Salipiger abyssi: one gene and its partner. The protein of the gene in region 2 binds, or shares a complex with, the protein of the main gene of each other region. Links are inferred from orthologs where the notes say so. Each region holds a gene or a part of one and is shown on either strand. Other genes may lie near its edges.

Region 1 (15,358 bases), 210 kb from region 2 along the record:
CGCCTTCAACTTCATGATGTGTCTCCCCTGAGAGATGCAATTAAAAGTGTAAAACAAAACAGATACGCGAAACTCATCTTATCAGCTCCGTCCCGCCTGGCGACAAAAATTGACGCAGGGTCAAGCGGCGGGCGCCGGAGCTGACAGCCGAGGAAAGACGACGATATGCCAGCCACGATCTCACGCGCCGATTATGCCGCCATGTTCGGTCCCACCACCGGGGACAGGCTGCGGCTCGCTGATACCGATCTGATCATCGAGGTCGAACGCGACCTGACCGCCGAGCTGGTGGGCGCCGCCGGTGGCGGTAACGGGCCGGTCTATGGCGAGGAGGTGAAGTTCGGCGGCGGCAAGGTGATCCGCGACGGCATGGGCCAGTCGCAGACCACCCGCGCAGACGGCGCCGTCGATACGGTGATCACCAATGCGCTGATCGTCGACCATAGCGGCATCTACAAGGCCGATGTCGGCCTGCGCGACGGGCGCATCCACAAGATCGGCAAGGCCGGCAACCCCGACACCCAGCCCGGCGTGAACATCGTCGTCGGTCCGGGCACCGAGGTCATCGCGGGCGAGGGGCGCATCCTCACCGCCGGCGGCATGGACAGCCATATCCACTTCATCTGCCCGCAGCAGATCGAGGACGCGCTGCATTCCGGCCTCACCACCATGCTGGGCGGCGGCACCGGCCCCGCGCATGGCACGCTGGCCACCACCTGCACGCCGGGCGCCTGGCATATCGGGCGGATGATGCAGGCCGCCGATGCCTTCCCGATGAACCTCGCCTTTGCCGGCAAGGGCAACGCCTCGCTGCCGCTGGCACTGGCCGAGCAGATCAAGGCCGGCGCCTGCTGTCTCAAGCTGCACGAGGACTGGGGCACCACCCCCGGCGCCATCGACACCTGCCTGAGCGTCGCCGACGACATGGACGTGCAGGTGATGATCCACACCGACACGCTCAACGAGAGCGGATTTGTCGAGAACACCGTCGCCGCCATGAAGGGCCGTACCATTCACGCCTTCCACACCGAAGGCGCCGGCGGCGGCCATGCGCCCGACATCATCAAGATCTGCGGTGAGGAGTTCGTCCTGCCCAGCTCCACCAACCCGACGCGGCCCTATACCGGCAACACGCTGGAAGAGCATCTCGACATGCTCATGGTCTGCCACCATCTCGACAAGTCGATCCCCGAGGATGTGGCCTTTGCCGAAAGCCGCATCCGGCGCGAGACCATCGCCGCCGAGGACATCCTGCACGACATGGGCGCGTTTTCGATCATCGCGTCGGACAGCCAGGCCATGGGCCGGGTGGGCGAGGTGATCATCCGCACCTGGCAGACCGCTGACAAGATGAAGAAGCAGCGCGGCAAGCTCGCCGAGGAGACCGGCGACAACGACAATTTCCGTGTCCGCCGCTATGTGGCGAAATACACCATCAACCCGGCCATCGCCCATGGCATCAGCCAGCACATCGGCTCTGTCGAAGAGGGCAAGCGCGCCGATCTGGTGCTGTGGAACCCGGCGTTTTTCGGAGTGAAGCCGGAAATGGTGCTGATGGGCGGCACCATCGTCTGTGCGCAGATGGGCGACCCCAACGCCTCGATCCCGACGCCGCAGCCGGTCTATTCGCGCCCCATGTTCGGCGCCTATGGCCGTTCGGTCGAAAACTCGGCGGTGATCTTCGTCTCCGAGGCGGCGCAGGCCGAGGGTATCGGCGAGACGCTGGGCATCGCCAAGCAGACGCTTGCGGTGCGCAATACCCGCGGCATCGGCAAGAAGGATCTGGTCCTGAACGACGCCACGCCGGAGATCGAGGTGCATCCCGAGACCTACGAGGTGCGCGCCGATGGCGAGCTGCTGACCTGCGAGCCGGCGACTGAGCTGCCGATGGCGCAGCGCTATTTCCTGTTCTGATCCGACAACAGGCGCGCTTCGCATGACACGGCTGTTCCTCTGCCTGCTGGCGCTGCCCTCGGTGGCATCGGCCGACTGTCCGACGGCGGCGGATCTCGACACCGGGATCCTGTTTCACCTGGCGGGCGGCGATACCGAGCTGTTCCGGCGCGAGGACGCGCAGACGGTGCGCTCGGTCTATCACTACGCGGAGGAGAACGCCGAGAGCCATGTGCTGCTGGGGCGCGGCATGTATGTGCTGGCCTATGGCGAGACGCAGGACGGCGAGCCGGTGCCGGACGGGCTGATGCGCTACGATTTCGGGCGCGCACCGGAAGAGATGCCGCTGCCCGAGCCCGAGGGCGGCTGGACGGCGGATGTCGAGGTGACCGCCGCCTGGGGCAGCGAGCACGAGGTGCAGATCTACAGTTTCGGGCCGCTCAGCCGGGTCAGCTTCGGCGATTGCAGCTATGATATGATCCCGGTCATCCAGTCCTACCGGCCCGATCCGCTGGACACGGTGGAATTCGTCAACTGGCTGCCGGAGCTCGGCCTCTCCTACCTGTCGCGCATTGCCGACCGGGAGGGCGAGGACCGCTACGACTACACCGGCATCGAGGCGGTGCACTGATGGCGGTCAAAGGTAGTTCAAAGTTAAACCATCTACCTATGCGCTCAGCGAAACGCGACTTTGCAGTTGCAGCATTTGTGGAGTCGGGCAGGATCGCTTACCTATTGGCCGTGGGAGGGGACCTAAACATCGGAAGGAAGGTTTCCCATGGCATTTCAAAGCGCCGTACATCATCACGAAGCACCGTTTTTCTCGCGCGTTCTGCACGCGATCGGTCACATGTTCGTCGCCATCGGCGAGTCGAACCCGCGCCTGAAACGCGTCGAAGCGCTTCAGCGTCTGTCCGACGCCGAGCTGGCCGAAAAGGGCCTGCGCCGCGAAGACATCGTGCGCCACGTTTTCCAGGATCTGTTCTACGTCTGATCCTGCGTCCGAGTTTCCGGATCGCCGCGCGCGCTGACGCGGGCGCCGTTCCAACCTGCCAAGGCCACGCACCCGGTGAGATCCGGGGCGTGGCCTTCTCTGTTTTGCGGCCCCCGCGCCGCGCGAAAGGAGCCGAGACATGACCACGCTGCCCACCAGCCACGAAATCCTCCGCAAGGGCCTCTGGGACGATGCCGCCGACACCGTCCGGCTGAGCTATGAGGACCGGTTCCTGCGCCGCAAGGTGCTGAAGGCGGCGTCGGGGCAGGGGTTTCTGGTCGATCTCGCCCATACCGAAAGCCTCGATCATGGCGATGCGTTCCGGCTCACCGACGGGCGCGCCGTGGCGGTGGAGGCGGCGGAGGAGCCGCTGCTGGCGGTGACCGGCGCCGATCTGCCGCGCATCGCCTGGCATATCGGCAACCGCCACACCCCCTGCCAGATCGAACAGGGCCGGCTGCTGATCCAGCGCGACCATGTGATCCGCGACATGCTGGAAAAGATCGGCGCCACGGTGGCGGAGGTCGACGAGCCCTTTACCCCCGAGGGCGGCGCCTATGGCCATGGCCGCACCCACGGGCACGACCATTCGCACAGCCACGGGCCCGAGGCGCATAGCCACGACGACGGCCACGGGCACAGCCACAGCCATGCCCATAGCCACGGATCGCACCCGCATACGCATGAGCACTGACGCGGCGCTGACCCTGCACCAGCTCTTCTCTCCGGCCTTCCCGGTCGGGGCCTTCGCCTATTCCCACGGGCTCGAAACCGTGGTGCAGGCGGGGCAGGTGGGCGATGCCGACAGCCTGCTGGCCTGGCTGGAGGCGGTGCTGCGCCACGGTGCCGGCTGGTCGGACGCGGTGCTGATGGCTCAGGCGGCACGGGGCGCGGATCCGGAAACGCTCTCCGAGCTGGGCCGCGCGCTCTCGCCCTCCGCCGAGCGGCGGCTGGAGACTGAGCAGCAGGGAAATGCCTTTGCCGCGACGGTTTCGGAGGTCTGGGGGCTGGAGATCCCGCCATCCCCCTATCCCGTGGCGGTCGGGCGCGCGGTGCGGGCGCTGGAACTGCCGCTGGCGGAGGCGCTGCGGCTCTACCTTCTGGCCTTTGCCTCCAACCTCGCGAGCGCCGGCGTGCGTCTGGTGCCGCTCGGCCAGACCGAGGGCCAGCGCGTGGTGGCGGCGCTGGCGCCGCTCTGCGCGGCGCTGGCAAAACAGGCGGAAGCGGCGGATCTCGACGAGGTCGGTGGCTTCGCACCGCTGATCGACATTGCCAGCCAGCGCCACGACATGCTCTATTCGCGGCTCTTCAGATCGTAACGGAGGTAAAGATGGCATCCCCGAACGGACCTTTGCGCGTGGGCCTCGGCGGCCCGGTGGGCGCCGGCAAGACCACGCTGACCGCGGCGCTCGCCCGGGCGCTGCGCGACCGGCTGTCCATGGCGGTGGTCACCAACGACATCTACACCCGCGAGGATGCCGAGGAACTGATGCGCCAGCAGGTGCTGCCGCTCGACCGCATCAAGGGGGTGGAGACCGGCGGCTGCCCGCATACCGCGATCCGCGAGGATGCCTCGATCAACCTTGCCGCCATTGCCGAGCTGAACGCGGCTTTCCCCGATCTCGACCTGATCCTGATCGAATCCGGGGGCGACAACCTCTCGGCGACCTTCTCGCCGGAACTGGCCGACGTGACGATCTATGTGATCGACACCGCCGCCGGCGAGGAGATCCCGCGCAAGGGCGGGCCGGCGATCACCAAATCCGACATCCTGGTGATCAACAAGACCGATCTCGCGCCTTATGTGGGCGCCTCGCTCGACGTGATGGAGCGCGACGCGACAAAGATGCGCGCCGGGCGGCCCTTTGTCTTTGCCTCGCTGCGCCAGGGGCAGGGGGTGGACGAGGTCGTCACGCTGCTGGCGCAGATCGGCGGGCTGCCCCTGGTCGAAGCCGCCGAGTAGCGCGACAGGCCATCGGTGAGGGTGATGCCATATGGCGCCACCTCATCTTGGCGTTCCTGCCGGTGGCGCGACAAGATATAGTCGCGCCGACTCAGTTACCGGAAAGGGATTCGTTCATGCCGCTCAGCCCCGAACAGCAGGCCGAAATCGACGCGCAGCGCGCCGCTCCGCAGCCGACCCTGCGCGCCGTGTCCGAGGGCATGGAGGCGCATCTCTATACCGCTCAGCCGGTGCTCGACCACGGCTTTGTGCGGGTGGTCGATTACATGGGCGACGACGCGGCGATCTGTCAGGCGGCGCGGGTTTCCTATGGCAAGGGCACCAAATCGGTCAGCAATGACGAGGGGCTGATCCGCTACCTGATGCGGCACTGGCACTCGACCCCGTTCGAGATGTGCGAGGTCAAGCTGCATGTGAAGCTGCCGATCTTTGTGGCGCGGCAGTGGATCCGTCACCGCACCGCCAATGTGAACGAATATTCCGCCCGCTATTCGATCCTCGATCGGGAATTCTATGTCCCCGCGCCCGAGCATCTGGCGGCGCAGTCCGAGGTCAACAACCAGGGCCGGGGCGCCGCGCTTTCGGGCGAAGAGGCCGAGCGCGTGCTGCGCTACCTGCGCGACGACGCGATGCGCAGCTACGACCATTACGAAGAGATGATCTCGACCGAGGGCCAGCAGGGGCTCGCGCGCGAGCTGGCGCGGATGAACCTGCCGGCGAATATCTACACCCAGTGGTACTGGAAGGTGGATCTGCACAACCTGCTGCATTTCCTGCGCCTGCGCGCCGATGCCCATGCGCAATACGAGATCCGCGTCTATGCGGATGCGATCTGCGAGATGGTCAAGGACTGGGTGCCCTTTGCCTATCGCGCCTTCGAGGATTACCGCATGGGCGGCGCGCAGCTCTCGCGCAGCGCGCTCGACTGTGTGCGCCGGATGCTCAAGGGCGAAGAGGTCACGCAGGAAAGCTCCGGCATGTCCAAGGGCGAGTGGCGCGAGTTCAAGGCGGTGCTCGACGGCGAGGCCTGAAGAGGCGCCGCATCCCTCCTTCCGCGGTCCCGGGACGATCTGACGGCGCGGCGCTCTCGACATCTGCGCCGGGCTGTCTAGGTTTCTAGGAAAGACCGTAAGGAGGTGTCACATGGGCATCCGGTATCTGCACACCATGGTCCGCGTGAAGGACCTGGAAAAATCTCTCGCATTCTACAAGCTTCTCGGGCTGAAGGAGCGCCGCCGCAGCGAAAGCGAAAAGGGCCGCTTCACCCTGGTTTTCCTCTGCCCGCCGGAACAGGATGACGGCACCGCGGATGTGGAGCTGACCTATAACTGGGACGGCGACGAGGGGCTGCCCTCGGATTCGCGGCATTTCGGCCATCTCGCCTATACCGTGCCGGATATCTACGAGATGTGTCAGACGCTCATGGACAATGGCGTGACCATCAACCGGCCGCCGCGCGACGGGCATATGGCCTTTGTGCGCTCGCCCGACAATGTGTCGATCGAGCTCTTGCAGCAGGGCGATGCGCTGCCGCCGCAGGAGCCCTGGGCGAGCATGGAAAATACAGGCCATTGGTAAGGGCCGCCGCCCTCCGGCTCGCGGCGCTGGCCGTTGTGGCGCTGACGCTTCTTCCGGGCGCGGCGCGGGCCGAGGGCTGCCGGCTGGCGCTGCTGCTGGCGCTCGATGTGTCGTCCTCGGTGGATGACAGCGAATACCGGCTGCAAAAACAGGGGCTGGCGGCGGCGCTGTCGGACCCGGACGTCAAGCGCTCGATCCTCGAAGGCGAGGGGCATGTCGCGCTGTCGGTCTATGAATGGAGCGGTCGGCGGCAGTCGACGCTGCTGCTCGACTGGATCCTGCTCTCCGATGAGGATGCGCTGAACCAGGCGGTGGGCACGATCCTTGCCGCGCCACGCAGCTACAACCGGTTTCCCACCGCGATGGGCTATGCGCTGGGCTACGGGGCCGGGTTGCTGGAGCAGGCGCCGCCCTGCGGGCGCAAGGTGATCGACGTCTCCGGCGACGGCATCACCAATGACGGGTTCCGCCCGCAGCAGGCTTATGCACATTTCCCCTTTCAGGGCGTGGTGGTGAACGGGCTGGCGGTGCTGGGGTCCGATCCGCGCGTGGTGGACTATTTTCGCGGAGAGGTGGCGCATGGCCCGGGCGCCTTTGTCGAGGTGGCCGAGGGCTATGAGGATTTTCGCCGCGCGATGACTCTGAAATTGTTCCGCGAACTCAATGACATGATCGTGGGTGTGCTACGGCCTTGACCCGTTGCCGCAGTGCCTTGTGAGGTGCGCTGCACCGATCGGGTTGTCGCGGGAGGTCTGATGCGGCATTGTGTCGCTGCGAATCCGTGCTAGGCTCCTCCTTCAGGGAGGACACCACATGCTGAATTTCTCGATCGGCCTGTTTCTGGGTTTGCTGATCATGGCGCCAGCCGTGAGCATTGTTCTATGCGCCGCGTCGCTGACGCGCCGGGCGGAAGGGCGTGAGACACGTCCGATCCGCCGGCGGCTTCTGATCGCGGGCGCCCCGGGGCGCTGAGCCGTTCAAGGACGGATCGCGCAACCGGCCTGCCGCCTTGGAGGAGGGGGCGGCGGGCCGGTCTGCGGGGTCAGTAGATATATCTGATCTGATCGGTCCAGAACCGTTCGAGCCGGCGCAGCGAGGTGTTGATGACATCGAGCCCGTCGAGATCGATCATGTTGCGCCCTTCCAGGCCCTCGGAGTGGCGTTCGAACAGCGATTGCACCATGTCGCGCACCTCGCGCCCCTGAGCGGTCAGCCGCACCCGTACCGAGCGTCGGTCAATCTCGCAGCGCTGGTGGTGCATATAGCCCATCTCGACCAGCTTCTTGAGATTGTAGCTGACATTGCTGCCCTGATAGTAGCCGCGCGATTTCAACTCGCCCGCCGTCACCTCGTTATCGCCGATATTGTAGAGGAGCAGCGCCTGCACCGCGTTGATCTCGATAACCCCGGTGCGCTCGAACTCGTCCTTGATCACGTCGAGCAGCAGCCGGTGCAGCCGCTCGACCAGGGACAGCGTTTCAAGGTACCCGGCCATGTAGCCGCTGAGCGGCCTGTTTCCCATGGAGGCATGAATGCTCATAACCGTCTCCGCCTGTATTCGTTGACAGGCAGGTTTGCGGCAAAAAGACGAACAATCGGTTAAATCGCCTAAGATACTTGGAAAACCGCAGATTTCCGCGCGTCAGCGGTTGCAGGCGGTCGTGGCGATATCGTCAATCAGCCCGCGCAGGGCATCGGGCGCCGGGCGCTGGCCCGAAACCCACTGATAGAGATCCTGGTCGTTCTCCTCCAGCAGCGCCTCGTAAGCGTCGAGCTGCGCCGCATCCATCTGCGCCAGCTTCGCCTCGGAATAGCGCATGAGGATGATGTCCATCTCCTTGATGCCGCGCCGCATGGAACGCATCGACAGCCGTTTCAGGCGGTGTTCCGGAGTTTCGCTCATGCCTCTTCCTTCAGCAGCTGGCGCAGGGTCTTTTCCAGCCGTCCCAGCCGGTCGCCGGCGGTCTGGATCTGGGTCTTGAGCGCGCGGATCTCCAGCAGCGCCTCGTTGATATCCGCGGGCAGGGTGCCGCCATCGCCCTCGGGCGCCGCGAGCCCCTCGCCCTCGCCGGTGAGCAGCCAGCCCATCGACACGTTGAGCAGCCCGGCCAGCATCTGCAACTTGTTGGCGCGGGGCTCCGAGAGATCGTTTTCCCAGCCCTGAAGCGTCTTGAGCTTGATGCCCATGCGCCGCGCCAGTTTCTCCTGGCCCATGCCCGCGGCCTCGCGCGAGGCCGCAATGCGGTCGCCGAAGGTGGCGGCGTCGGGGCCGTACCAGTCTGTTGTGTCGTTCATCTCGCTCTCCTCCGGCCTCCCGGGCCGTTTCCCTCGCGGTGGAAGCCGCTTGAACGGGTGCTGGGCGCACCCTATGACAGTCGGGACCCCAATTCAAACGGTGCCCCCATGGCTTTTCTCTCCGATACCCTCGCCCGTGTGAAACCCTCGCCCACGGTGGCCGTCACCCAGCTCGCCAACGAGCTGAAGGCGCAGGGCAAGGATGTCATTGGACTCGGTGCCGGCGAGCCCGATTTTGACACGCCCGACAATATCAAGGAGGCGGCGATTGCGGCCATCCATGCGGGAAAAACGAAATACACCGCGCCGGACGGGATCATCGAGCTGAAACAGGCGATCTGCGCCAAGTTCAAGCGCGAGAACGGGCTCGATTACGAGCCCGCGCAGATCAGCGTCTCCACCGGCGGCAAGCAGGTTCTCTACAATGCCTTCATGGCAACGCTGAACCCCGGCGACGAGGTGATCATCCCGGCGCCCTACTGGGTGAGCTATCCCGACATGGTGCTGCTCGGGCAGGGTACGCCGGTGATCGTCGAGGGCAAGCCCGAGCTCGGTTACAAGATCACGCCCGAGATGCTGGAAGCGGCGATCACGCCGAAAACCAAGTGGTTCCTGTTCAACTCGCCGTCGAACCCCACCGGCGCCGGCTATTCCCGCGCCGAGCTGAAAGCGCTGACCGATGTGCTGATGCGGCACCCGCATGTCTGGGTGATGACCGACGACATGTACGAGCATCTGGCCTATGACGGGTTCGAATTCTGCACCCCCGCGCAGGTGGAGCCGGCGCTCTACGACCGCACGCTGACCTGCAACGGCGTCTCCAAGGCCTATGCCATGACCGGCTGGCGCATCGGCTATGCCGGCGGGCCGAAGGAGCTTATCGCGGCGATGCGCAAGATCCAGTCGCAATCGACCACCAACCCCTGCTCGATCAGCCAGTGGGCGGCGGTCGAGGCGCTGACCCGGCCGCAGGACTTCCTCGTTGAATGGGTCGAGGTCTTCAAACGCCGCCGCAATCTGGTGGTTTCGGCGCTGAACGCCATCGAGGGGATCGAGTGCCCGACCCCGGAGGGCGCGTTCTACGTCTACCCGTCGATCGCCGGGCTGCTGGGCAAGACTTCGGCCGGCGGCACGCTCATCGAGAATGACGAGACCTTCGCCAGGGCGCTGCTCGAAGAGGCGGGTGTCGCGGTGGTGTTCGGCGCGGCCTTTGGCCTCTCGCCCAATTTCCGCATCTCCTACGCGACCTCCGACGCGGCGCTGGAAGAGGCCTGCAACCGCATCGCGGCCTTCTGCGAGGGGCTGGTATAAGCCGGCCTCCGGGCCGGTTTCCGTAACCGAATGGAGCGAGGTATGGCGGGTGAATTGCCGGAATATTACTTTCGGGTGCGCGACAATGGCGCGCTGGTGTTCCGTGTCGATCTGGAGAATCGTCAGCGACGGATCGAGATGGATCAGATCGCCGTGGTCAATCTCAACCGCGACGAGATCAAGCCGCATGGTGACCGGGCGCTGAGCGAGGCCGATCTCGCGGCGATCCGGTCCTGGATGAGCGAGCGCAAAGCGCTGCTCGCCCTGCGCGATATCGACGATATCCACCGCGCCATCGACCATCTCAACATGACCGCGCAATGGGCGCAGTCGCGCGCCAGCGACGACCAGCTCGACGCGGTGACCGACGATCTCTTGCTGGCGATGCATGATCTGCGCTCTGTGCTCGTGCGCAAAAAGGCCGAGCGTCTGACGAAAGACTGAGCTTAGGTGCCGGATTTCGCATGCCAATCGAGGCATTTTCGGGGCGCTGTGCGCAAAACGGAAACGATACGCGGGAATCCGGACAATTCATTGACTTAAAAGGCGGGACTGCTACGCTGCGGCGAAGAATAATTTCCGATCACTTCGGTTTCTCGGGGGACACCATGCGCGCATCCGTTTTTCTCGCCGCCGCCGCGGCTCTGTCGATTTCCGCCTCGCAGGCCATGGCCTGGGGCGACATGTATATGGGCGATGCCACCGCCGATCCCAGCCGCCAGCCGCTGGTGCAGGCCTATCCGTCGGCCAATTACTGCCCCGCCGGCAAACAGCCGGTGATCATCGGCGGCGTGATCTGCTGCGGCGTGCCGACGGCGGGCACCTACTACAATCCGGCCTCCTATGCCCGCAAGACGATCAAGAAGAGCGCGCCGGCCAAATCCTACATGCCCCGCGCCTATGCGCCCGAGGGCGAAAAGGGCGTCGTCTACAAGTAATTCCGGCGCCTTCGGGCCCTTGGCAAAACCGGAGAGGCCGCGTATACGCGCGGCCTGAACCATTTCCGGGGATCCGACCATGCAGGGCAGTGCCAATCTCAACATCATGATCAAGGCGGCGCGCAAGGCGGGCCGCTCGCTGGTGAAGGATTTCCGCGAGGTCGAGAACCTTCAGGTCTCGATGAAGGGCGCGGGCGATTTCGTCAGCAAGGCCGATATCGCCGCCGAGGCGATCCTCAAGGAAGAGCTGCTGGGCGCGCGGCCGACCTATGGCTGGCTCGGCGAGGAGGGCGGCGGCCAGGACGGCGCCGATCCGACGCGCCGCTGGATCGTCGATCCGCTCGACGGCACCACCAACTTTCTGCACGGGCTGCCGCACTGGGCGATCTCCATCGCGCTGGAGCACAAGGGCCAGATCGTCGCCGGCGTGGTCTTCGACCCGGCCAAGGACGAGATGTTCTATGCCGAGAAGGGCAATGGCGCCTGGCTCAACGATTCCCGCCGGCTGCGGGTCTCGGGGCGGTCGCGGATGATCGAGGCGATCTTTGCCACCGGCGTGCCCTTTGCCGCGAAAAAGACCCTGCCGGCGACGCTGAAGGATCTCGCCCGGCTGATGCCGGAATGCGCCGGTGTGCGGCGCTGGGGGGCGGCGGCGCTGGATCTCGCCTACGTGGCGGCGGGCCGCTACGATGGCTACTGGGAGCGCGAGCTGAACCTCTGGGACATCGCCGCGGGCTATCTCATCGCGCAGGAGGCCGGCGCGCTGGTCGACGCGGTCCGCGAGGGGCAGGCGCCGCTTGAGGCGGGCACGATCCTCTGCGCCAACAATGCGATCTTCGACAGCTTCGCCAAGGTGATCCGCGAGAGCTGACCGGCGCGGCCCCCGGCGGCGCGGTCGGGAGGTTTTGCGTATTTCAAAAGAGAAGACGCCAGGGGCAGTGCGCAGCTCTTGGCGTCTTTTCTTTGACGAACACGCCCGCCGGAGGGCGTCCGTCGCGTGCCGCGGGCTCAGCGGTCGGAGGGGTGGTTGACGCCGTCTTCCCAGCGGATCGGCTCGTACTCCGCCGGGTTCACGCCTTCGATGGCGCCCATATTGACCCCGTATTCGTTCGGGTTCGAGCGGCGCTGGTGATACATGTAATTGCCGCAGACCGAGCAGAAATAGTGCTTCGCGGTCATCGTGCCGAACTGGTAGAGCGTCAGCGTTTCGGCGCCCTTCACCACCTCCAGCCCGTCCAGCGGGGCAGAGACCACGGCAGCGCCGCGGCGGCGGCAATAGGAGCAGTCGCAGCGCCGGGCGGTGTTGAGCCCGTCCGAGAGCGTCACGCGCAGCTCGACGGCACCGCAATGGCAGGTGGCTTTCAGGGGCTCGGTCATCGTCTGCGTCCGATCTTGGGAATGGTTGTGGTGTCGGTATAGCGCGCCGCCGGGTGGGGCGGGTGGCCTTGCGTGCGGTTCCAGTAGCGCGGCCCGCCGCGCCGCAGCCAGACCGGCACGGTCAGCAGCAGCCCCGCGACAAAGCCGCCCAGATGCGCCCAATAGGCGACGCCGCTGCCGTCGGCCGCGCTGCCGACCCCGCCGAAGACCTGAAGCGCGAACCACACCGCCAGCACGATCCAGGCGGGGATGGGCAGGATCTTGAAGAAGACGATCAGGATCACCAGGATATCGACCCGGGCACGCGGGAAGAGCAGCAGATAGCCGCCCATCACGCCGGCGATGGCGCCGGAGGCCCCGACCGTCGGCACCGGTGAGAAGGGCGCGGCGAGGTAATGGGTGAGCGCCGCCAAAAGGCCGCAGGCGAGGTAGAAGCCGAGGAAGCGCAGATGCCCCATCTCGTCCTCGATATTGTCGCCGAAGATGAACAGGAACAGCATATTGCCCGCCAGATGCGCCACGCCGCCATGCAGGAACATCGAGGTGAGCATGCCGGTCAGCCCGCCGCCCTCGCTCACCAGCGCCGGGATCAGCGCCCAGTCGTAGAAGAAGGCATTGAGCGCGCGCGGTTGCTGGAACAGCGACCAGTAGCTGAGGAATATGAGAATATTCGCCACGATCAGCCCGTAGGTGACATAGGGCGTGCGGCCCGAGGGGTTGTGATCGCGGATCGGAAACATCGCCTGTAGCTTGGCGCGGTTTCGTCCGGCGTCAAGGGCCGCCGATGCGGGCGCGGCGCGGGGCCGCGCCCGGGCGCTTACATATTGCCGCCGAGCAGCGCCGCGTTGCCGCCCGAGGCGGTGGTGTCGATGCAGACATGGCGCTCGGCGCGGGCATGGCCGCGGTCGGGGGTGCCGGTGATCAGCGTCAGGATCGGACCCTTGCGCTCGGCGAGCGCGCGGCGATAGGCGCGGGCGCTGTCGGCGTCGCCCCACCAGATCGCCGCCGAGATATCGGTGAGGGTCGCCAGCGCTTCGGGCGCCACCTTGCCGTGCGAGACCACGGCGACGCCGCCGAGCTTGCGGATCGCCTCCGCCTGGGCGGCGGCGCAGTCCGAGCCGGGGCCGAGGCAGAGCACCGGCGGGCGGGCCAGCGTGGTGTACTGGTTGGCCTCGCCGGTGGGGCCGGGCAGCTCGGTCGTCACCGGGCCGGGCGCGTGGCCCGCCGCCGCAAGGGCCGCGCTCAGCCGGTCGGGCAGGTCGTGGGTCGACCAGGAGCCCACCGGCCCGGCATGGGCATGGCTGCGGAAGCGGTCGCAATAGAGCGGCCCGCCGGCCTTTGGCCCGGTGCCCGAGAGCCCTTCGCCGCCGAAGGGCTGGCTGCCGACGATCGCGCCGATCTGGTTGCGGTTGACGTAGAGATTGCCGGCCTCGACGCGCTCGGTCACATGCTGCACCCGGTCGTCGATGCGGGTTTGCAGCCCGAAGGTGAGCCCGTAACCGGTGGCGTTGATGGCGTCGATCACCGCGTCGAGCTCTTCGGATTTGAAGGTGGCGATATGCAGCACCGGGCCGAAGATCTCGCGCTCCAGATCGGCGATGCCGTTCACCTTGATGAGGGCAGGGGCGATGAAATGGCCCTCTGACGGCACCTCGGTCTGTTTCAGCAGGCGTCCGTCGGCGCGGGCGGCCTCTACATAGGCGGCGATGCCCGCATGCGCCTCGGCGTCGATCACCGGGCCGAGATCGGTGGAGAGATCCCAGGGCTGGCCGGGGCGCAACGCCTCCATGGCGCCGGTCAGCATCTCCATGAAAGGCGGCGCGATATCCTCCTGCACATAGAGGCAGCGCAGCGCCGAGCAGCGCTGGCCCGCCGACTGGAAGGCGGATTCGACGATGGCACGCACCGCCTGTTCGGGAAGCGCGGTGCTGTCGACGATCATCGCGTTGAGCCCGCCGGTCTCGGCGATGAACGGCGTGCCGGGGGCGAGATGGGTGGCGATGGAGCGATGGATGATCTGCGCGGTCTCGGTGGAGCCGGTGAAGGCGACGCCGGTGACATGTGGCTCGGAGGTCAGGGCCGCGCCCACCTCGCCGGCGCCGGGCAGCAGTTGCAGCGCGGAGGCGGGCACGCCGGCCTGATGCAGGAGCTGCACTGCGCGCCAGGCGATGAGCGGCGTCTGCTCGGCGGGTTTCGCCAGCACCGCGTTGCCGGTGGCGAGCGCTGCGGCGATCTGGCCGGTGAAGATCGCCAGCGGGAAGTTCCACGGCGAGATGCAGGCAAAGACGCCCTGAGGCGGTGCGTCATTGTCGAGCGCGCGGGCGGCGTAGTAGCGCAGGAAATCCACCGCCTCGCGCAGCTCGGCCACCGCGTCGAGCTGGGTCTTGCCGGCCTCGCGGTGCAGCATGGCGAAGATCTCGCCGAAATGCGCCTCGTAGAGATCGGCGGCGGCGTTGAGGGCGGCTGCGCGCGCGGCGGCAGGCGCCTCCCAGGGGCGGGCGGCGGCGGCGGCGATGGCGACGGTTGCGGGTGTGGCCCAGGTGACCCTGCCCGGGCTGTCGGCGGGATCGGCGGGGTTCTCCAGCGCCTCCTCGGCCCCGTGCGGCGCCTCCTCGGCGGTGATCGGCGCCACCGTCCAGACATGATCGCGGAACGGCGCGCGCGCCGCGTCGATGGCCCCCAGGGTCGGGCGGTGCGTCAGATCGAACCCCTTGGAATTCACCCGCTCGGGCGCAAACAGTTCTGGACCACGGGCGAGGGGGCGGGTGTCGGTCGTCTCGAACGGATCGGCGGCGACCACCTCCGGCGGCACCTCCTCGTCGACGATCTGGTTGACGAAGGAGGAGTTGGCGCCGTTCTCCAGCAGCCGCCGCACCAGATAGGCCAGCAGATCGCGATGCGCCCCCACCGGCGCGTAGATCCGGCAGCGGGTGCCCTCGGCCTTGTGCACCAGCTCGTGCAGCACCTCGCCCATGCCGTGCAGGCGCTGGAATTCGAACGCGCTCTTGT
Region 2 (15,381 bases):
CATGGACCTCACGCTGCGCCCCTACCGTTCGGTGCTCTATATCCCCGGCTCCAAGGACCGGGCTTTGGACAAGGCGCGCGGGCTGCCCGTGGATGCCATCATCTTCGATCTCGAGGACGCGGTTTCGCCCGGCGAAAAGCCCGCCGCGCGCGAGACGCTGGCCGCCGCGCTGGCGCAGGGCGGCTATGGCAAGCGCAGCAAGATCGTGCGGATCAACGGGCTTGAGACCGAATGGGGCGAGGCCGACGCCAAGGCCGCCAATGACATGGATTGCGACGCGGTGCTGCTGCCCAAGGTGGAAAGCCCCGAGCAGCTCGACGCGCTGGCCAGGCTCACCGACAAGCCGCTATGGGCGATGATGGAAACGCCCAAGGGCATGCTGAACGCCGCCGCCATCGGCGCGCATCCGCAGCTCATGGGCATGGTGATGGGCACCAACGATCTGGCCAAGGAGCTGAACTCGCGCTTCCGCGCCGACCGGCTGCCGATGATGGCCTCGCTGGGGCTGTGCCTGCTGGCGGCCAAGGCCACCGGCTGCGTGATCGTCGACGGGGTCTATAATGCCTTCAAGGACGATGCGGGGCTGAAGGCGGAATGCGATCAGGGCCGCGACATGGGGTTCGATGGCAAGACGCTCATCCACCCCGCACAGGTCGAGATCGCCAACGCCGCCTTTGCGCCGACCGAGGCCGAGGTCGAACTGGCGAAACGCCAGATCGCGGCCTTTGAAGAGGCGGAGAAGGCCGGGCAGGGCGTTGCCGTGGTCGATGGCAAGATTGTCGAGAACCTGCATGTGGCCACGGCGCAGAGCGTCCTTGCCAAAGCGGAAGCCATTGCCGCGCTGGGCGAATAACCGCAGGGTGGCCGGAACGAATCCCGATCACAGGAGAGCCCCATGATCCTTCTCGTTCTCGGTGTCGCGCTCTGGTGGGCGGCGCATCTCTTCAAGCGCCTGGCCCCGGCGCAGCGTGCGGCGCTGGGAGACAAGGGCCGCGGCCTCATCGCGCTGCTGCTGGTGGTAGCGGTGCTGCTGATGATCTTCGGCTACCGCATGGCCGATGGCGCGATGTTCTGGGGCCGCCACCCGGCAACGGTGGGGATCAACAACCTGCTGATGCTGGCGGCGCTCTATTTCACCTCGCCCGGCCCGAAGAAAGGCGCGCTGTTCTACCGTATGCGTCACCCGATGCTGACGGGCGTTCTGCTCTGGGCCGTGGCGCATCTGCTGGTCAATGGCGATGTGCCGAGCTTTGTGCTCTTTGGCGGGCTGGGCGCCTGGACGCTGGTCGAGATGGCCGTGATCAACCGCGCCGAACCGGGCTGGACGCCCCCCGCAAAGGGCGCGATCCGCAAGGACATCATCTTTGCCGCCGCCAGCGTGGTCCTGCTGCTTGTCATCGGCTGGATCCACACCTGGCTCGGCTACCCAACCTTTGGATAAGACCATGAAACTCTACCGCTTTCTCTCCGAAGACGACACTTCGGCCTTTTGCCACAAGGTGACCGCCGCCCTGAACAAGGGCTGGGAGCTGCATGGCGACCCGACCTATGCCTTCGACGCCGCCAATGGCGTGATGCGCTGCGGCCAGGCCGTGGTGAAGGAGGTCGACGGCACCTACACCCCCGACACGAAACTGGGAGAGCATTGATGGCAAAGACCAATCCGGGCCGTTTCTTCGAGGATTACCGCGTCGGTCAGGTGATCGACCATGCGGTGCCGCGCACCGTCACTTCGGGCGAGCGGGCGCTCTATCACGCGCTCTACCCGGCGCGGCATGCGCTCTATTCCTCCGACGAGTTCGCCCGCGCCTGCGGGTTGCCGGAAAGCCCGATCGACGATCTGGCGGCCTTCCATGTGGTGTTCGGCAAGACCGTGCCCGATATCTCGCTGAACGCGGTGGCCAATCTGGGCTATGCCGAGGGGCGCTGGCTGACGCCGGTCTATGCGGGCGACACGTTGCGGTCGTCCTCCGAGGTGATCGGGCTCAAGCAGAATTCCAACGGCAAGAGCGGTGTGGTCTATGTGCGCACCACCGGCAGCAACCAGCGCGGCGAGACCGTGATGGAGTATTGCCGCTGGGTGATGGTGCGCAAGAACGATCCCGATGCGCCGGCGCCCGAGACGGTGATCCCCGATCTCAAGAAAGTGCTGACGCCGGAGGATCTGGCGGTGCCACAGGGGCTGAATTTCGACAATTACGATTTCACCCTCGCGGGCGAGCCGCATCGCTGGGGTGATTATCAGGTGGGCGAGACCATCGACCATGTGGACGGGGTGACCATCGAAGAGGCCGAGCACATGATGGCGACGCGGCTCTGGCAGAACACGTCCAAGGTGCATTTCGACGCCACGATCCGGCCCGACGGGCAGCGGCTGATCTATGGCGGCCATGTGATCTCGATGGCCCGGGCGCTGAGCTTCAACGGGCTGGGAAATGCCCAGATGATCGTGGGGCTCAATGCCGGTGCGCACGCCAATCCCTGTTTCTCCGGCGACACGGTGAAGGCCTGGACCGAGGTGCTCGACAAGGCCGACACGCCGGCGCCGGGGGTGGGCGCGGTGCGGCTGCGGCTGGTGGCGACCAAGGGAGGGGCGCCGTTCGAGCTCAAGGGCGAGGACGGGAAATACCTGCCTAACGTCTTGCTGGATCTCGATTATTGGGCGCTTATGCCGCAGTGAGGCACGCGAGGCCGTTAACGATTTCGTCGCAATCGTGTCGCGGCCTCGCTACACTTTACCTCGGGGAGAGATTCGTTCCTGAAGAGGTGAGGGACCGCCATGTCTGCAAACAGCCTTCCGCACGGATCCGAAGACGTTCTGGCTCTGCCTGCCGGACAGATCCCCGACACGATCAGCGCGCTGGTCAGGAAACGCGAATTCAGCAGCCTTGTCTGCCGCATCCATCGCGAGATCCGCTCGCCCGATCCGGCGCTGCGTGCCAAGGGGACCGAGGCGCTGCAACGGCTCGGCTTTCCCGAGTGATTCAATCTGTCCGTGCGGGCTTTCGCGCGGACAGAATCAGACTTTCCAACATCTTCCGCGGCGCAGAATGTTAGCGTGCGAATTGTGATCACAGTTTTTGGCGTGTGATCACATAATCTGCTTATTTTTTCAAAAAGCGATCAAAAAAGGCGCCTGCTGCGCATGCACTCTGGTGACAGAGGGGCGGGAAACCCGCTAGAACCCTGCCACGAGGGAACCGAAAGGACACGCCATGGCCGAAGAGACCCGGATCGAGCGCCCGCTCTCCCCCTTCATGATCGGGCCGTATTATCGACCGCAGCTCACCTCGATGAGCTCCATCCTCACCCGCATCACCGGAAACGCCCTGATCGTCGGCACGCTGCTGATGGTCTGGTGGTTCCTGGCACTCGCCGCGGGGCCGGAATACTTTGAAACCGCCGAATGGTGGATCACCTCCTGGGTGGGCAACCTGATCATGTTCGGGTCGCTCTGGGCCATCTGGTACCACTACCTTGCCGGGCTGCGGCACCTGGTCTTCGACTCGGGCAAGGGGCTCGACATCAAGACCGCCGAAAAACTCGGCTGGGCCTGCATTTACGGCTCCGTGGCGCTGACCGTCGCGACCGTGATCATCTTCTGGATCTGAGGGAGGCATAAAGCATGCGTTACCTGACCGACCGCAAACGCGCCGTTGGCAAGGGCTCGGCCCATAGCGGCGCCGAACATCACTGGTACATGATGGTGAGCTCCGTTGCGCTCGCCTTTCTGGTTCCCACCTTCCTCATCATCTTCGGCCGGGCGCTGGGCTCGGGCTACGAGAACGCGCTGGCCACGTTCGAGAGGCCCTTTCCGGCGATCCTCGCGGGGCTCACGCTCTTCGTCGGCATGCAACATTTCCACAAGGGCGCCCGCGTGATGCTCGAGGATTACACCAGCGGTTCCACCCGGAAGCTGCTGATCATGCTGGTTGTGGGCCTGTCCTATGCGCTCACCGCTGCCGGAATTTTCGGCATCGCCAAGATCGCCCTCTGAGACAGAAAGACCCGGAAAAATGGCTGCATACGAATACGAGACGCATGATTATGACGTCGTGGTGGTCGGGGCAGGGGGCGCAGGCCTCCGCGCCACGCTCGGCATGGCGGAGCAGGGGCTGCGCACCGCCTGCGTGACCAAGGTCTTCCCGACGCGTTCGCACACCGTCGCCGCACAGGGCGGCATCGCGGCGTCGCTGTCGAACATGGGCCCGGACAACTGGCAGTGGCACATGTACGACACCGTCAAGGGCTCGGACTGGCTCGGCGACACCGACGCGATGGAATATCTCGCCCGTTCGGCACCCGCCGCCGTCTACGAGCTGGAGCATTACGGCGTGCCCTTCTCGCGCACCGAAGAGGGCAAGATCTATCAGCGCCCGTTTGGCGGCCACACCACCGAATTCGGCGAAGGCCCGCCCGTGCAGCGCACCTGCGCCGCGGCCGACCGCACCGGCCACGCCATCCTGCACACGCTCTATGGCCAGTCGCTGAAGAACAACGCCGAGTTCTATGTCGAATATTTCGCCATCGACCTGATCATGTCCGATGACGGCGTGTGTCAGGGCGTGGTCTGCTGGAAGCTCGACGACGGCACCTTTCACGTCTTCAACGCCAAGATGGTCGTTCTGGCCACCGGCGGCTATGGCCGCGCCTATTTCTCGGCGACCTCGGCGCATACCTGCACCGGCGACGGCGGCGGCATGGTGGCGCGCGCGGGCCTCGCGCTTCAGGACATGGAATTCGTCCAGTTCCACCCGACCGGCATCTACGGCTCGGGCTGCCTGATCACCGAAGGCGCGCGCGGCGAGGGCGGCTATCTGACGAACTCCGAGGGCGAGCGTTTCATGGAGCGTTACGCGCCGACCTATAAAGACCTCGCGCCGCGCGACTACGTTTCGCGCTCCATGACCATGGAGATCCGCGAGGGCCGTGGCGTGGGCGAACATGGCGACCACATCCACCTGAACCTCTCGCACCTGCCCGCCGAAGCGCTGGCGGAGCGTCTCCCGGGCATCTCCGAGTCGGCCAAGATCTTTGCCGGCGTGGATGTCACCAAGGAGCCGATCCCGGTTCTGCCGACGGTGCACTACAACATGGGCGGCATTCCCACCAACTACTGGGGCGAGGTGCTTAACCCGACCGCCGACGATCCCAACGCCGTCGTGCCGGGCCTGATGGCCGTGGGCGAAGCGGGCTGTGCCTCGGTGCACGGTGCCAACCGTCTTGGCTCCAACTCGCTGATCGACCTCGTGGTCTTTGGCCGCGCCGCCGCGATCCGCGCCGGCAAGGTCGTGGACAAGGAGGCGGGCAAGCACGCGCTCAACCAGTCGTCCGTCGACAAGGCCTTCGACCGCTTCGATGGGCTGCGCAATGCCGATGGCGGCACGCCGACCGCCGAGCTGCGGCTCGAGATGCAGCGCACCATGCAGGAAGACGCGGCGGTGTTCCGCACCGACAAGACGCTGAAGGAAGGCGTCGAGAAAATGACCGCGATCGCCGGCAAGCTGGGCGATCTCAAGGTCAGCGACCGGTCGCTGATCTGGAACTCGGATCTGATGGAGACGCTGGAGCTGACCAACCTCATGCCCAACGCGCTCGCCACCATCGTCGGCGCCGAGGCGCGCAAGGAATCCCGTGGCGCACATGCGCACGAGGACTATCCCGAGCGCGACGACGACAATTGGCGTGTTCACACGATCAGCCGCGTCGAGGGCGAGCAGGTCACGCTCAGCCAGCGTCCTGTGGTGCTCGATCCGCTGACCCAGGAAGACGAGGGCGGCATCAGCCTCGCCAAGATCGCGCCGAAGGCCCGTACCTTCTGATGCGTTACGCGCTTGCCCTTCTGCCGTTACTGTCTCTGGTCGCTTGTACGCAAAAAGCCGATCCGGTGACGCAATGTATGTTCCAGGTCGATGCACCTGGAACATACGAATACCCGGCAGGGGTGGCCAACCCGGTGATCACGCCGGGGCAGGGCGGTACGCAGGCCGGTGCCGATGCGCTGATGTCCTGCGTCGCCGCCAAGGTGGGAGAGGCGCCCAGCGTTTCCGGCGCCACCGGCGGGATCCCGGAAGAGACCGACATCCGGCGCGCCGAGAACGGCACAACCGTCAAGCGATACACCTACGGCACGCCCCCGTCTGCGGCGGCCCGTCAGCGCGAGGCGGGCGAAATGTCCACCGCGCCCGTGGCTGAGGCTGGATACGGCCAATGCCCTCCCGGGGCGTCCAGCATGTACAGGGGGACGCTTTATTGCCTGGGGCAGTGATCTTCTCTGCCGGACGGGCGGCCTGTGCCGGGGCCTTTCTGGCCCTGACCGGCTGCGCGGTGCTTCAGCCCGCACCGGACCGGGGCGATCTGGCGCGCGAGACTGCGCGCGCCGCCGTGGCGCCGGTTCTGATGGAGAAGGCGCCGGGCGTGCCGGTGGAGCGTGCGGTGGACTGCACACTCGAATATGCGACTCGGGGGCAGATCGAGGCGCTGGCGCAGAATTCAGCGCTGGGTCAGCCCGGCTTGAACGACGATATCGTGACCGATATCCTTTACACACAAGGCACTCGTGACTGCATGCGTGGCGGTTTGATCTACGAAGTGCTTAACTTCCAACTGTTCCCATAGGAGCCCCCGCTTTGCGCAAGGCCCTCCTCCTCACCGTGCTTCTCACCGCCTGCTCGCCGCAGAGCCAGGACGAGATCGCGCGCGCGGCGGCGCGGTCTACCGTGTCGAAGGTGGTGACAGAGCGCTTTCCGGGGGTGCCCGTTGAGCCGGCCATCGGCTGTATCATCGACAACGCGACTGCGACGCAGATCTATGCGCTGGCCGGCGACAGCCTGACCGGCCCGACGCAGAGCACTGTGCAGATCGTCAGCGAGATCGTGTCGAAGCCCGAGACGCTCACCTGCCTCGCTGCCGAGGGGCTGCCGGCGCTGATGCAGGGGAGGGCGCTATGACCGCGCTCCCGCTCTTCGGCAGTTCGCAGCGTGTGCAGCCCTGGACCGGTCCGTCGCGCTTGGTGCTGCATTGCGGGTTCCGCAAGACCGGCACGACCTTCATTCAGGATGTGCTGCGCGACAATGCGGCGAAGCTGCCCGAGGGCTTTGCCGCCAGCCCGCGCGAGACGCTGACCCGAGGCTGGCGCCGCGCGGTCGCCGACGATATCCGCAAGCGCAATCGCGCCACAGCGCGCGAGCTTCAGCGCGAGGCGCAGCTGCTGCGCGCCGCCATCGCGGCGATGCCGGCGAAAACAGCGCTGATTTCCGACGAGAATCTCTTTGGCACCGATGTGGTCGCGCCGGACGGGGCGACGATCTTCGAACTGGCTGCGCATTACATTCCGATGCTCGAAACGGCGCTGGCCGGCGCGCCGCTGGAACTGGTCTTCTATACCCGCGACATGGGCAAATGGCTGCGCAGCGCCTGGGGGCAGGCGGTCAAGCGCAAGGGCGAAACCGCGGATTTCGACACATGGGCTGCCCGCCAGCCGGCGCTCGACTGGGAGAGCGGAATCGCGACGATCCGCGCCGCTGTGACCTCGCCGGTCACGGTTTACGCCATGGAGGACGATCTGGCCGGAGAGGCCCCCCTCATGGGGCGCGCGCTCTTCCGCCATGCCGGGCTCGACGATGCCACCGTCGCCACGTTCGATCTGCCCGATGCCTCCAACACCGCGCTGCCCGCCGGCGCGATGGATCTCATGCGCAAGCTCAACGGTCTGGGGCTTTCCCCCAAGGACCGGCGGGCGGTGTCGCAACTCGTCGAGGACAATCCGGAGGTGTTCCGGAGATGACCTTTCAGATCTTCACTTGGTCCGGCGCTCTGGCTGGACCGGACCTTGCCACCCCATAGACTCACCCGAAAGGACAGCAGAGGCTCGCCATGGTTCAGTTTACGCTTCCGAAGAATTCCAAGATCCGCACCGGCAAGACCTGGCCGAAGCCCGAGGGCGCGACCAATGTCCGGGCGTTCAAGATCTATCGCTGGAATCCCGATACCGGTGAAAACCCGCGCGTCGATACCTACTATCTCGACATGGACAAGTGCGGGCCGATGGTTCTGGACGCGCTGATCAAGATCAAGAACGAGGTCGACCCGACCCTGACCTTCCGCCGCTCCTGCCGCGAAGGCATCTGCGGCTCCTGCGCGATGAATATCGACGGGATCAACACGCTTGCCTGTATCTACGGGCTCGACGAGATCAAGGGCGACGTGAAGATCTACCCGCTGCCGCATATGCCGGTGGTCAAGGACCTGATCCCCGACCTCACGCATTTCTACGCCCAGCATGCCAGCATCATGCCCTGGCTGGAGACCAAGACCAACCGCCCCGAGAAAGAGTGGAAGCAGTCCATCGAGGACCGCAAGAAACTCGACGGCCTCTATGAATGTGTGATGTGCGCGTCGTGCTCGACCGCCTGCCCGAGCTACTGGTGGAACTCTGACCGCTATCTAGGCCCGGCGGCGCTGCTGCACGCCTATCGCTGGATCATCGACAGCCGCGACGAGGCGACGGGCGAGCGTCTGGACGGGCTGGAAGACCCGTTCAAGCTCTATCGCTGCCACACGATCATGAACTGCACCAAGACCTGCCCGAAAGGTCTGAACCCGGCGAAGGCCATCGCCGAGATCAAGAAGATGATGCTGAACCGCGTCGTCTGATCCGGCTTGCGAGTATTGCGGAACGCCGCGCCATGCATTGGCGCGGCGTTTTTCTTTTCACGGGCATTGTTGCGGTCCCGCGTCTTTGGAATGCCAATTGAGGGGAGCGCAGACACGGCGGGAGGCGGCGGACGGTTTGACATATGCCCCGTCCGGCGTAAGCATGGCGCGGACTAATTAGGTATCAAAGGGTATTTTCATGGCGGATATCACGGGAACAGATGGCAATGACAACGGCACAGACGCGCCGGCGCTGATCGGCACGCAAGAAGACGACGTTCTCAACGGGTTCGCAGGCGACGACTTGCTTCAGGGCCTCGGGGGCGACGACTTTCTCAGCCCCGGTGCCGGAGCGGATACGGTGCAGGCCGGGGACGGCGACGATCAAGTTTTTGTCTGGTTCGCGGATGGCCGCGGCTATGATCTCGACGGTGGCGAGGGTTTCGACCGGTTGATCCTGCAACCTGTCGGCCCGGACGAATATCCGCCTACCTTCTATTTCGAAGAGGCGGCTCTCAGCGGCTTCGAACAGATCGACCTGAACGGCAACCGGATCCGTCTGGCTCCGAGCCAGCTTGAGGGGATCACCCGCATCACCGGGTTCGGTCCCGAAGCCGAGCTTCGGATCGCTGGGGAAGGGACCACCGATCTCCGCAACATCATGATCGGCGAGGATGGCAGCGGGACCGGTCGGATCAACATGCTCCGGTTGCCGTCCGGAAGCGAGCCCGGTGTCCGCTATGCGACATGGGATGCCACAGGCGCTGCATCGGCTTGGCATATGTCGCATGGGGAAAACAACAGTTATCGCGTCCACATGATCGGAGGCGCGGGAGACGACACGCTCTCCGCCGCCCAGGGCGACACGGTCGATGGCGGCGCGGGCGATGATCGGATCTTGTCGATTGGCCACAGCAGCTATGTCGCTGACAGGCCCTACAGCGTGATTTCCGGCGGTGACGGGACGGATGTTTTCGTCGGCGCCCGATTCTATTCCTACGATAACGGTCAAAATGGTTTCTGGTACTACTACGACCACTCGCGGACCGTGTTCGATGGTGTCGAGGTTCTCGAAGGCGGCGGAACCTTCACACGCGCGGCCATTAACGATTTCAGCAGTTTCCGTTTCCTCGATACGCTGCGCATCACGACGCCGGGCGAGCTCGATCTGAACGACCGTATCGAAAGTATCGCGCCGCGCTATGCATGGGACGGAGAGCTTTCCTACAAGTTGGTGATCCGCTTTGTGGGCAACGCGGCGATTGGCGCCAACGACTTCGCTCTGACCGATCACTGGGTGCCGATCCGGATCGAGATGGGACGCGGCGCTGACACAATCGAGACGGGCATCGGCCGTGATACGGTCATAAGCGGCGCGGGCAATGATACGATCCGGTCCGGTGACGGGCAGGATCGGATTTATGCCGGAGAAGGTGACGATTTCATCCTGACCTGGACGACAGAAAACGACCGCGCCGACTGGGTCAGAGGCGATTCCGGCGACGATTCCATCGAGACCGGCGCGGGCAACGATCTGGTCAATGGCGGCGTCGGTGACGACACGATTGACGGGGGCACCGGTTTCGACACGCTTGACGGCGGTGCCGGGAACGATGTGTTGACAGGGGGCACATCGCCCGACGACATCGCGGATCTGCTGATCGGCCGTGCGGGCGACGACCTGCTGCGCGGAGGGGCGGGGAACGACCAGCTGATGGGCGGCGACCACAACGACACGCTCGAAGGCGAAGGCGGCTCAGACACGCTGGAAGGCGGCTATGGTGACGATCTGATTGCGGGCGGAGCGCTGTCCGATGTGATCATCGACGGCTTTGGGATGGATTTCATCAATGGCGGGTTCGGTTCTGACCGGATCAACCTGCTGGACGATGGCAGTGCCGATCGCATTTTCCACGCCGGTGTCGCGGGCCATGGTAGCGACTGGATCCGGGGCTTCGCGGAAGAGGACGCGCTGGTCGCCGCCGATGGGCTCGATGCGTCGGATTTTATCGTTCAGCGGGCCAATACTGCCGGCGCTGGGCTTGATGCGGTCGACGAGCTCTTCGTCAGCTACGCGCCGACCGGTCAGATCCTTTGGGCATTGGTGGATGGCGACGCTCTGACCAGCCTGACGCTGCGGATCGACGAAGTGGACTACGATCTGCTGGCATGAGGCGGTGTCTGCTGCGGCGAAAGTGACCATGCGGAACCATGCAAAAGATGCATTTCGCATTTGCAGCATCGTGGGGTGTGCTGCGCCGCAGCAAGGGCTATGTCACCCGGCAAGGGGAGGATACGGAGCAATACCGAAAGGCCAACCCGATGCAAAATCAACCCGAATCCAAAATCGCCGCGCAGGAAGCGCTTGCCGTTCTTGAGCAGGCCTATGCCTATTACCAGCCCGAGCCGGTGCTGGTGCATACTGCCGTGCGCGAGATCGAAGAAGACACCGACGGCTTTGCCTATTACCGCGCGGCCTGAGCCGCTGGACCCGCCGGCGCGGCGGGCTAGTCTACGCGTCATGAGAGCAGATATCCCGAAACGGAGCCGGCAATGATCTTTGCTGTCGGCTTCGTTGCCTTTTTCATCGGTCTGATGATCTACAACGCCCGGCATCGTGGCCGGCGCCAGTGCCGCTGGCGCGCTTATCGGCAGGGCGAGGGCTCCACGCGCTGGACCTGCGTTCATTGCGGCGCCCGGGTCGAGGGCGAGGCGGGAAAACCGCCGACGGTGTGCCTGCGCGACCACAGCTGAGCGGCCCGGAAAATTTTTGCGATTCTCGCGAAATTTCCCCCTTGATCGAATCCGGCTCTGGCCTCATATGCCCGCTCAAGACGCCAACGCACGCGCCTCTGTCGAGGTGGGCAATTCCACACCCACGCGGTTACGTAGCGACGGTAACGTCTCCCTTGGAACTGAGCGGTCTGTGCCGGGAAACCGGAATGGCCGGGTCTGATTGGAGATGACCAATGAACGCATACGTGACCGGGCTCGCTGCCCGTCAATCCACCGTCTTTGCCCCCCAATTCGCCGAAGCTGCCCCCGAGCAGCACCTGTCGCGTGCCGAGGCCTATATCCGCGCGCATGATTTCGCGCGTCCGACCCTGGTGATCGACACCCAGGCGGTGGCCCGTCAATACGCCGCGCTGGCGCAGGGGCTGGGCCGTGCCCGCATCCACTATGCGGTCAAAGCCAACCCGGCACCGGAAATCCTGCGCCTGCTGGCCCGTCTTGGCTCGAACTTCGATGCCGCCTCGCGCACCGAGATCGCCATGTGCCTCGCCGCCGGCGCCACGGCCGACCGCATTTCCTTTGGCAACACCGTCAAGAAAGTGTCCGACATCGCCTGGGCGCATGCGCAGGGCGTGAGCCTTTTTGCCGCCGATGCCGAGGAAGAGCTGGAAAAGCTGGCCGAGCACGCGCCGGGCGCCCGCGTCTATATCCGCGTGATCGTTGAGAACTGCGAAGCCGACTGGCCGCTGACCCGCAAGTTCGGTTGCGCTCGCGACAAGGCGCTGGAACTGATTGCGATGTCGAAGGCGCTGGGGCTCGACCCGGTGGGTCTGTCCTTCCATGTCGGCTCGCAGACCCGCAGCGCGCAGATGTGGGCGCCGGTTCTGGATCAGGTCGCGGCCATCTGGCGCGCCGCTGGCGAGGCCGGTCATGAGCTGTCGCTACTCAACATCGGCGGCGGTTTCCCGGCCTTCTATGGCGAGGCGATCGAGGCGCCGATGAACTATGCCGCCGACGTGATGGGGCTGGTGCATGAGCGCTTTGGCGACGTCGCCGAGATCATGGCGGAGCCGGGCCGGGGCCTGGTCGCCGAGGCCGGCGCGATTGCCGCCGAAGTGCTTCTGGTGTCGAAAAAATCCGACAACGACCTGCACCGCTGGGTCTATCTCGACATCGGCAAGTTCTCGGGCCTTGCCGAAACCATGGAAGAGGCGATCCGCTACCAGTTCCTGACCGACCGCGACGGCGACGATCTCGGCGCCTGCATCCTTGCCGGCCCGTCCTGCGACAGCGCCGATGTGCTTTACGAAAAGCGCCCGGTCGAGCTGCCGCTGGGTCTGAAAGCCGGCGACCGCATCATCATCCGCTGCTGCGGCGCCTATACCTCGACCTACGCTTCGGTCGGTTTCAACGGCTTCCCGCCGCTGGATGTCGTGGCGATCTGAGGTCTAACGCATTCCTCACGGACCAAAGGCCGGCCCCCATCGGGGTCGGCCTTTTTTCGTCTTTGAACATCAATCCCCGCACCCTTGGCACGGAATCAAGCCGAAGGCGCCGGGCCCAGCGGCGGCCCGTTCGGGCGGGCTGCCGCTTTGGTGGCGCAAGCGCATAGCTGAGAGGTCCTTCGGATCTGGCGGCGATAAACTAAGGGATTCCACGCGTGCTGCGTCAGCCCACGGGCCGCAGCTGGGCCCGGCTTTCGTTGCGCCTATGCGACCGTTGGCAAGTCGTAGGGGGCGCAATCTCTACATCGTGCCACCGAGCCACAGCCCAACCGCATGGACATCCCCGGCAATTCCGGTAACCGTAGCGCCGTCGCCGGGCGCAGATCCGGCAGGGGATACCAGGGATAAGACAGGGAGTTCCGCAATGTCCGTGAAAACGCTTCTCGCCGCCGCGAGCCTGGTGGCGATGGCCGCCACCGCGCAGGCCGAGGTCAAGGTCGGTCTGATCACCACGCTTTCGGGCGGCGGCGCGAGCCTCGGGATCGACACGCGCGACGGGTTCCTGCTGGCGATGGACGCGGCGGGGCGCGACGATGTGGAGGTGATCGTCGAGGACGACCAGCGCAAGCCGGACGTTGCCGTGCAGATCGCCGACAAGATGATCCAGTCCGACAAGGTCGACATCCTGACCGGCATCGTCTGGTCGAACCTCGCCATGGCCGTGGTGCCCGCCGCCACCGCGCAGGGCAAATTCTACCTCTCGACCAATGCCGCCCCCGCGCAACTCGCCGGCAAGGGCTGCAACCCGAATTACTTCTCGGTCTCCTATCAGAACGACAACCTGCACGAGGCCGCCGGCGCCTATGCCAAATCCGAAGGCTACACCAAGCCCTTCATCATGGCGCCCAACTATCCCGCCGGCCATGACAGCCTGAACGGGTTCAAGCGCTTCTACGGCGGCGAGCTGGCGGGCGAGGTCTTTACCCAGCTCGGCCAGACCGATTACGCCGCCGAGCTGGCGCAGATCCGGGCCAGCGGTGCCGACAGCATCTTTTTCTTCCTGCCCGGCGGCATGGGGATCTCCTTCCTCAAGCAATATGCCGACAGCGGCATCGAGCTGCCGGTGATGGGCCCGGCCTTCTCCTTCGATCAGGCGATCCTTCAGGCGGTGGGCGACGCGGCACTCGGCGTCAAGAACGGCTCCAACTGGTCCAAGGATCTCGACGTGCCGGCCAACGCCACCTTCGTCAGCGCGTTCGAGGAGAAATACGGCCGGCTGCCCTCGCTCTACGCCGCCTATGGCTATGACACCGCGAACCTGATGCTCTCGGCGCTGGACGAGGCCGAGCCCTCGGATGCCGATGGCTTCCGCGCGGCGCTGAAGGCCGCCGATTTCGACAGCGTGCGCGGCAAGTTCTCCTTCGATACCAACAATCACCCGGTCCAGGACATCTATATCCGCGAGGTGATCAAGGAGGGCGACATCTACACCAACAAGATCGTCGCCACCGCGATCGAGGACCGGTCGAGCGCCTATGTCGCCGATTGTGCGATGCAGTAAACCCGGCAGGGGCCGCCTCCGCGGCCCCGCCCGAGACGAGCGCCTGCAATGTCCCCGATCCTGCTTGCTGAACAGGTCCTGAACGGCCTGCAATCCGGTGTCATGCTGTTTCTCATGGCCGCCGGGCTGACGCTGATTTTCGGCGTCATGGGGCTGATCAACCTCGCGCACGGTTCACTTTACATGGTGGGGGCCTTTGCCGCCGCCACGGTCGCGGGGCTCACTGGCTCCTTCCTGCTGGCGCTGGTCGCGGCGCTGGCTGCCGCCGCAGCCGCAGGCGCGCTGGTCGAGCTGCTGGTGATCCGCAGGCTGTATGCCAAGGACCATCTCGACCAGGTGCTGGCCACTTTCGCGCTGATCCTGATCTTTTCCGAAGGCACGCGCTGGCTTTTCGGCTCCTTCCCGCTCTATCTCGACATCCCCGAGGCGCTCTCGGGCACCGTGACCCTGCCCGGTGGCATCGCCTATCCCGCCTATCGGCTGGCGCTGATCGGGGTGGGGATCGCCGTGGCGCTGGGGCTCTGGTGGCTGAACGCCCGCACCCGGCTCGGCATCCGTATCCGCGCCGGCGAGAACGACCGCGAGATGATCGCGGCGCTGGGGGTGGATATCGGCAAGCTCTACACGCTGGTCTTTGCGCTCGGCGCGGCGCTGGCAGGGCTGGCGGGCGCGCTGGTGGGGGCGGTCCAGTCGGTGCAGGTCGGCATGGGCGAGCCGGTGCTGATCCTCGCCTTCGTGGTGATCGTGATCGGCGGCATCGGCTCGATCAAGGGCGCGCTGATCGGCGCGCTGCTGGTGGGGCTCACCGATACGCTGGGCGGCGTGCTGCTGCCCGAGCTCTTCAAGCTCTTCACCGATCCGGCCAGCGCCGCCGCCAGCGGTTCGGCCTTTGCCTCCATGGCGATCTATATCCTGATGGCGGCGGTGCTGATCTGGCGGCCCACCGGATTGTTCGGGGCGCGGGCATGAGCCGGGAGGGCTGGCTCA

What was found.
Region 1: the proteins of sdhA (region 2) and Ga0080574_RS16950 are in contact, whole or in part, in a crystal structure (PDB 6C12), measured with the Escherichia coli proteins. The link is inferred for Salipiger abyssi from one-to-one orthologs.

The regions. Positions count from the first base shown.
Region 1 is NZ_CP015093.1:2,756,025-2,771,382, forward strand. What follows is about bases 6,702-9,582. They hold Ga0080574_RS16950 (succinate dehydrogenase assembly factor 2), read right to left. Parts: upstream 8,332-9,582; coding sequence 8,071-8,331; downstream 6,702-8,070. Other genes in these bases: Ga0080574_RS16940 (DUF1194 domain-containing protein), read left to right, coding at 6,702-7,123; Ga0080574_RS25980 (hypothetical protein), read left to right, coding at 7,242-7,400; Ga0080574_RS16945 (MarR family winged helix-turn-helix transcriptional regulator), read right to left, coding at 7,471-7,968; Ga0080574_RS16955 (helix-turn-helix domain-containing protein), read right to left, coding at 8,328-8,723; Ga0080574_RS16960 (pyridoxal phosphate-dependent aminotransferase), read left to right, coding at 8,832-9,582. In the rest of the region: Ga0080574_RS16895 (c-type cytochrome), read right to left, coding at 1-15; ureC (urease subunit alpha), read left to right, coding at 166-1,914; Ga0080574_RS16905 (hypothetical protein), read left to right, coding at 1,937-2,524; Ga0080574_RS16910 (DUF1127 domain-containing protein), read left to right, coding at 2,672-2,887; Ga0080574_RS16915 (urease accessory protein UreE), read left to right, coding at 3,027-3,581; Ga0080574_RS16920 (urease accessory protein UreF), read left to right, coding at 3,571-4,206; urease accessory protein UreG, read left to right, coding at 4,218-4,850; thyX (FAD-dependent thymidylate synthase), read left to right, coding at 4,967-5,881; Ga0080574_RS16935 (VOC family protein), read left to right, coding at 5,994-6,428; more of Ga0080574_RS16940, read left to right, coding at 6,422-6,701; more of Ga0080574_RS16960, read left to right, coding at 9,583-10,034; Ga0080574_RS16965 (hypothetical protein), read left to right, coding at 10,077-10,478; Ga0080574_RS16970 (hypothetical protein), read left to right, coding at 10,643-10,972; Ga0080574_RS16975 (inositol monophosphatase family protein), read left to right, coding at 11,052-11,843; Ga0080574_RS16980 (GFA family protein), read right to left, coding at 11,981-12,349; Ga0080574_RS16985 (rhomboid family intramembrane serine protease), read right to left, coding at 12,346-13,089; bifunctional proline dehydrogenase/L-glutamate gamma-semialdehyde dehydrogenase PutA, read right to left, coding at 13,167-15,358. UniProt on the Escherichia coli protein: An FAD assembly protein, which accelerates covalent attachment of the cofactor into other proteins.
Region 2 is NZ_CP015093.1:2,550,046-2,565,426, forward strand. The notes cover bases 3,516-6,419. They hold sdhA (succinate dehydrogenase flavoprotein subunit), read left to right. Parts: upstream 3,516-4,016; coding sequence 4,017-5,822; downstream 5,823-6,419. Other genes in these bases: sdhC (succinate dehydrogenase, cytochrome b556 subunit), read left to right, coding at 3,516-3,611; sdhD (succinate dehydrogenase, hydrophobic membrane anchor protein), read left to right, coding at 3,626-3,997; Ga0080574_RS15955 (hypothetical protein), read left to right, coding at 5,900-6,268; Ga0080574_RS15960 (hypothetical protein), read left to right, coding at 6,253-6,419. Also shown: Ga0080574_RS15915 (HpcH/HpaI aldolase/citrate lyase family protein), read left to right, coding at 2-853; Ga0080574_RS15920 (NnrU family protein), read left to right, coding at 896-1,441; Ga0080574_RS15925 (DUF1737 domain-containing protein), read left to right, coding at 1,446-1,649; Ga0080574_RS15930 (MaoC family dehydratase), read left to right, coding at 1,649-2,680; Ga0080574_RS15935 (hypothetical protein), read left to right, coding at 2,780-2,983; more of sdhC, read left to right, coding at 3,216-3,515; more of Ga0080574_RS15960, read left to right, coding at 6,420-6,618; Ga0080574_RS15965 (hypothetical protein), read left to right, coding at 6,630-6,950; Ga0080574_RS15970 (hypothetical protein), read left to right, coding at 6,947-7,786; Ga0080574_RS15975 (succinate dehydrogenase iron-sulfur subunit), read left to right, coding at 7,876-8,655; Ga0080574_RS15980 (calcium-binding protein), read left to right, coding at 8,855-10,828; Ga0080574_RS15985 (hypothetical protein), read left to right, coding at 10,867-11,136; Ga0080574_RS15990 (hypothetical protein), read left to right, coding at 11,209-11,409; Ga0080574_RS15995 (type III PLP-dependent enzyme), read left to right, coding at 11,625-12,833; Ga0080574_RS16000 (ABC transporter substrate-binding protein), read left to right, coding at 13,258-14,394; Ga0080574_RS16005 (branched-chain amino acid ABC transporter permease), read left to right, coding at 14,443-15,363; Ga0080574_RS16010 (branched-chain amino acid ABC transporter permease), read left to right, coding at 15,360-15,381. UniProt on the Escherichia coli protein: Two distinct, membrane-bound, FAD-containing enzymes are responsible for the catalysis of fumarate and succinate interconversion; the fumarate reductase is used in anaerobic growth, and the succinate dehydrogenase is used in aerobic growth.